2 regions of the Sporosarcina pasadenensis genome follow, and region 2 is predicted to be linked to the other one. Evidence: a T-box and tRNA genes for the amino acid it is inferred to sense, from the RefSeq annotation. Region 2 holds a T-box; the other holds one or more tRNA genes.

Region 1 (3,176 bases), on a different contig from region 2:
TGACACAGGACAGAACCTTCTGCACATCAACCGTAACTTCAAAACTTTCACGAGTATCTGTACAGTTTGCGCAACGGCCGCATTCTTGTACATCCTTCTCTCCGAAATAAGAAATGATGAATTTCTGTAGGCATGACTCTGTATGGCAGTAGTCGATCATCGACTGCAGCTTCTCAAGCTCTGCTGGAATCCGATGCTGATCTTGCGATTGGTCAATGAGGAATCGTTGTGTAATGACGTCCTGTGAGGAAAATAACAGGGTACATTCACTGTCTAACCCATCCCTACCCGCACGGCCTGCTTCCTGATAATAGCTTTCCATATTTTTCGGCATTTGGTAATGAATGACGTATCTAATATTACTTTTATCGATGCCCATCCCGAATGCATTCGTCGCCACCATGACAGTTGCCTCATCCATGAGGAACCGGTCCTGCTCCCCTTGCCGAACAACATCCGAAAGTCCCGCATGGTATTTCGCGGCAGCAACTCCACTTCGTTCAAGCGTTGCATGAATCTGGTCGACCGCTTTTCGTGTGGCGGCGTAAATAATTCCCGCTTCCCCTTCATTTTTTTTAACATAATCTTTGACGAACTTGTCCCTATCCTGTCCTTTAATGACTGAAAAGGTGAGATTGCTCCTCTCAAAGCCCGTCATTACTGTATGGTCGCTTTCAATATGCAATTGGTCGCATATATCATCCCGGACGGCAGGTGTTGCGGTTGCTGTCAATGCCAATACGACCGGTTTCCTATCAAATGAAGATATGACTTTATTCAACATCCGGTAACTCGGTCTAAAATCATGTCCCCATTGAGAAATACAGTGCGCCTCATCAATCGCGATCATCGGGATATCCATTTTGCTTATTTGCTGAATGAAGGAAGGGGATTCGAAGCGTTCCGGGGCTACGTAGAGCAGGCGGTACATTCCCTCCATTGCATTTTCAACCGTTCCGAAGTATTCCTCTGTCGACAAAGTGCTATTGATGTATGCTGCCGGTATGCCAATTTGATGTAGAGCATCCACTTGGTCCTTCATCAAGGAAATCAACGGAGATACGACTAAGACCGTTCCTTCCATAACCAATGCAGGAACTTGATAGCAAATGGATTTTCCGCCACCAGTCGGCATGACGCAGAGCGTATCTTTTCCGTCAAGCACATTTCGTATGGCTTGTTCCTGACCTGTACGGAATGAAGGAAAGCCAAAATAGGAAGATAATACGGAAGTTATTTTTTCGATCGGAATCACCTCTTTATAATCAATCAAAGAAAAAAGCACCTCGTTTCGGCGCTTTTCCCATCTTTCTTACTCCAGTAGCATCCGTTCTTCATCGCGGCTATGTATATCATTGACAACTAATAGTGTAAAAACCGTCGGATGAGATATTCCGTTTTACGAAATTCAATGACCAATTCTGTCTTGCTGGCAATGCCGGTCCAGACCTGACATGCCACTCATCCTTTTAAAATGATGCTTTCTTATAGAATAGCAGACATTTGGACAAGTCACCAATTGAAATACATTTACATATATCGTAACTGGATTTCCGCTTCAGGCGGACGCTTTCCGTGGGCGTCGACTCAGCCTCCTCACTGTGCTTCGCTTCGTTGCGGGGTCTTCAGCTGACGCTTTTCCCACTGGAGTCGCCGCCTTCCGCTACAATCCGGAAAGTCATAACATAGATAAAAAGAAAAATAAGCCCTACTCACCTCACAAGGGAGTACGACTTCAAAAAACACATAACTATTTATGCCAAAATGTATGCCACTACTTTTGAAAAGTCTGTCATACCAACGTTTGTATAGATAGTACGGAGACGAGAGGATTTGAACCCCCGCGGCGCGTGAACGCCCTAGCTGATTTCGAGTCAGCCCCCTTCAGCCTCTTGGGTACGTCTCCATTTTAGACAATTTAAATTATACTCGCCTAAAACGGAGATGTAAAGTTCATCATTGAGAAAATTACATTGTTCCCCCTCGGTCGTTTACACCTTTGCGATTCGGACATTGCTGATCATCGCCAAGCCAAGAAAGACCATGAAGATGACGAAAAACGGAGGGCCGATGTAAGGGCTCAAGAAATAAGACAGTGTTAACAATACGCCGGCCGCAGTGATCGGTACTCCGTAAAATGATCCATCAAACTCCTTGACGTTATAACGTGCAAGACGGATTGCCCCTGCGGCGATATAAAAAATAGTCGCGGCTATACCGACCCATAGCATGGAAGATAAATCGGTCATATAAATTAGAAGTGCCGGAGCTACTCCGAATGACACAATGTCGCTTAGCGAATCCAATTCCTTTCCAAACAGCGACTCGGATTGAAAGTGTCGTGCGACCAAACCGTCGAATCGGTCGAATAGGGCGGCAAGGAAAATGAAGACTAGACTCATATGACCAAGATCCCTTGCAATGAGAATAATTGCGATGATTCCGAAACTTAAGTTTGTAATTGTGATTGCATTCGCCAATTGGCCCTTTATTTTCGTATAATCTAAGTATCTGGATAAAAACATGACAATCCCTCCAGTTTTATATTCTTTCCAACTAGGTAACTATTTCAAAGCAAAGGAGACTGAAATAATGAAAAAGATGTTATTCAACCGTTTTGTCGAACTGAACGGGCATCCCGTATCTGCTGCCATATTAAAAACGATTGCAAGCTCACGTCTAAGCCGTAAGCTCATCAAACCGTTCTCAAGGACATATCGTATTAACGAGGGGGAAGCCGAATTCCCGATTGAACATTATGATAGCCTTCAATCTTATTTTACGCGCAATCTGAAAAAGGGTTCACGGCCAATCGACATGCGCGCCAATACGCTGATTTCCCCGGTCGATGGCGTCGTCACAGATTTCGGGACAATTGATATGAATCAGACGTTAATAATCAAGGACCATCTTTATAGTATAAAGCAGATATTGGGAGAAGAAAAGAGAGCAATTCCATTTAAAGGTGGATTCTTTTATGTTTTCTATCTCTCACCAAGCCATTATCACCATTTTCACTACCCCTATGACGGCGAGTTATTTTCCAGATACGCGCTCGGGACTACTTCTTTTCCGGTTAACGATCTTGGCTTGCGTTTGGGCAAACAGCCTTTTGCCACAAACTACCGGATCATTTCCGAACTTTCGACAGCCCATGGCCGGATGACGATGATCAA
Region 2 (3,176 bases):
ATTATGGATGTTATCAACGCGGAGCAGGCAAAAGTGGCAGAGGCAGCGGGTGCAGTTGCCGTCATGGCGCTTGAGCGTGTCCCTTCGGACATTAGGGCAGCCGGCGGTGTCGCACGTATGGCGGATCCGCGCATTGTGGAAGAAGTTCAAAAAGCGGTTTCGATTCCGGTCATGGCAAAAGTGCGAATCGGACACATTTCAGAAGCGCGTATACTAGAAGCGATGGGTGTCGACTTCATAGATGAAAGTGAAGTGTTGACCCCAGCGGATGATGAGTTCCATTTATTGAAGAGCGATTATAGAGTGCCATTTGTCTGTGGTGCACGCAATCTCGGTGAAGCGGCGCGCCGTCTCGGAGAAGGGGCGAAGATGCTTCGTACGAAAGGCGAGCCGGGAACGGGCAATATCGTTGAAGCGGTCCGTCATCTTCGCCAAGTGAATGCGCAAGTGAATCAAATCGTTCATATGAATAATGATGAATTGATGGTGGCGGCGAGAGATCTAGCTGCACCTTATGATGTATTGCTTGCGATTCGTGAGACGAAACGTCTACCGGTTACCAATTACGCGGCAGGCGGTGTAGCGACTCCTGCGGATGCAGCGCTCATGATGGAGCTCGGTGCTGACGGCGTATTCGTCGGATCCGGCATCTTCAAATCCGACAACCCGGAACGATTCGCGCGTGCAATTGTCATGGCGACGGAGGATTTCCGGAACTATGCATTAATCGGTGATTTATCCAAAGACATAGGTACGCCGATGAAAGGGCTGGAAATTAGTAAGCTGCCGGAAAGTGAATTGATGGCGGTGCGTGGAGTTTGAAAATGAAAGCCAGGGCATTTTACATGCTCTGGCCTTTGCCATTTATGCTTTTTTGCAATAAACTCAAAGGAGTCAGGAGGACTCAAGTTGGCAGAGCTTTTAAAAGTATTCGATGAAAATTATAAATACGTACATGATGAAACGAGAGGGACCATCCATAAGAAGGGTTTATGGCACGAGACATTCCATTGTTGGCTTGTGGATGATACGAACGTTTTTATTCAAAAAAGAAGCGCGACTAAAAAGGATTTCCCTAGCCTATATGATATTACAGCTGCGGGTCATTTGCTGGCGGATGAGGAAGTTATGGACGGGATTCGTGAAGTCGAGGAGGAGCTCGGCATTAAAGTGGACCCTTTCAAGCTAAAACAGATGGGTTTCGTTCGGGATGTCATCAAGTTGCCGGGGTTCATTGACAAGGAATTTGCAAATGTTTTCTTATATCATTCAACATTTGCGTTGGATGAATTTACATTGCAGCAAGAGGAAGTGGAAAGCATCCATTCCGTTTCGATAGAAGATTTGCAGGCACTCTTCACGGGAGAAGCGGAAACTATCACTTGCACGGAAGATACTTCCACAGATATCACGCTGGCCGACTTTGTTCCACATGAAACAGCATACTTTCAAGCGGTCGGAGAATTCTTGAGTCTTGCCAAAAGTGGCGGCATGTAGTAAAGTGATGTTAATTTCAAATAAAAGACGATGATGGGAAGCAGTAGCAAGCACGTTTTTCAAAGAGAGCCGGCGGGTGGTGCGAGCCGGTAAAGACACTTGTGAATCCGTCCCTGAGTAGCTGCGCTGAACGATAGTAGGCCTAGCCGGACATTGAACCGTTATTTCAAAGAGTGGATCAGCTATTTTGCTGGTCAATTTGGGTGGCAACGCGGGTAGTTCTCGTCCCTTGTATAGGGGATAGAGGGCTTTTTTTGTGTTTGCAATTATAATAACTGGCTCATCATCGTTATTAGAGTTAATCAGGATTGTAGCGAACGCCTTTACGAAGAAAGGCGTTTGCGAGTAAAAGCGAAGCGTTACGAGCAGGTTGAGTAATTCTATCGCGGAAATCCGGTTTTCAGTTCGTAGTAAATAATTGGAACACTAAAATCGAGGAGGAATCGGCTATGTTAGACATTAAATTGCTTCGTGCGAACTTCGATGAAGTGAAAGAGAAACTTACGAAGCGCGGGGAAGACTTGACGGATTTGGATAAGTTCGTCGGGCTGGATGAAAAACGGAGAGAACTGATTACGAAGGTGGAAGTGCTGAAGGCTGAACGCAATGAAGTTTCGCAAAGAGTGGCGGAAATGAAACGCAATAAGGAAAATGCGGATGACGTCATCGCGCGCATGCGTGAAGTCGGTGATGAAATCAAAACACTTGATGAGCAATTGCATCAAGTCGAAGAAGATTTGAATTACATCATGATGCGCATCCCGAATATCCCGCATGAGTCTGTTCCTGTCGGTGACAGCGAAGACGATAACGTCGAAATTCGTACATGGGGCGAGAAGCCGGAATTCGGTTTCGAACCAAAACCGCATTGGGAAATCGGCACGGATCTGAACTTGCTTGATTTTGAAAGAGCAGCAAAAGTGACGGGGAGCCGTTTCGTGTTCTACCGCGGGCTTGGCGCAAGACTGGAGCGGGCGTTGATCAACTTCATGCTCGATCTGCATATAGAAGAGCACGGCTATGAGGAAATGCTGCCGCCATATTTAGTGAACCGCACGAGCTTGACGGGTACAGGCCAGCTTCCGAAGTTCGAAGAGGATGCGTTCCTAATTGAGGAAGAGGATTATTTCTTAATTCCAACGTCTGAAGTTCCGGTGACGAACTATTACCGCGATGAAATCATCGACGGTGCTCAATTGCCGATTGCATATACGGCATACAGCACGAACTTCCGTTCAGAAGCTGGTTCTGCAGGCCGCGATACTCGCGGATTGATTCGCCAGCATCAGTTCAATAAAGTTGAGCTCGTCCGCTTTGTGAAGCCGGAAGAGTCGTATGATGAGTTGGAGAAGTTGACTGGGCATGCGGAGAAAGTATTGCAGTTGCTTGGACTTCCATACCGTGTCTTGAAAATGTGTACGGCAGACCTCGGTTTCACGGCTGCGAAGAAATACGACATCGAAGTATGGATTCCGACGCAAGACACATACCGCGAAATTTCTTCTTGTTCAAACTTCGAAGATTTCCAAGCGAGACGCGCTTCAATTCGTTTCCGCCGCGAACAAGGTGCGAAGCCTGAATTCGTTCATACGTTGAACGGAAGCGGTTTGGCAGTCGGGCGGACAGTTGCTGCCATCTTGGAAAATTTCCAGCAAGAGGACGGATCTGTCATCATTCCG

The links. The T-box of region 2 lies ahead of serS (serine--tRNA ligase). A T-box ahead of a tRNA ligase gene usually reads a tRNA of that ligase, here a tRNA-Ser.
Region 1: it has a tRNA-Ser gene. The T-box ahead of serS (serine--tRNA ligase) is inferred to sense a tRNA for this amino acid. The anticodon was not compared.

Annotation. Positions count from the first base shown of each region.
Region 1 covers NZ_JBFEGM010000004.1:123,190-126,365, forward strand. The annotation lists gene recQ (DNA helicase RecQ) at 1-1,273, opposite strand, end outside; tRNA gene AB1K89_RS07525 (tRNA-Ser) at 1,819-1,906, opposite strand; gene pssA (CDP-diacylglycerol--serine O-phosphatidyltransferase) at 1,992-2,525, opposite strand; gene asd (archaetidylserine decarboxylase) at 2,593-3,176, shown strand, end outside.
Region 2 covers NZ_JBFEGM010000023.1:5,643-8,818, forward strand. The annotation lists gene pdxS (pyridoxal 5'-phosphate synthase lyase subunit PdxS) at 1-822, shown strand, start outside; gene AB1K89_RS17940 (NUDIX hydrolase) at 910-1,497, shown strand; T-box leader at 1,519-1,730, shown strand; gene serS (serine--tRNA ligase) at 1,947-3,176, shown strand, end outside.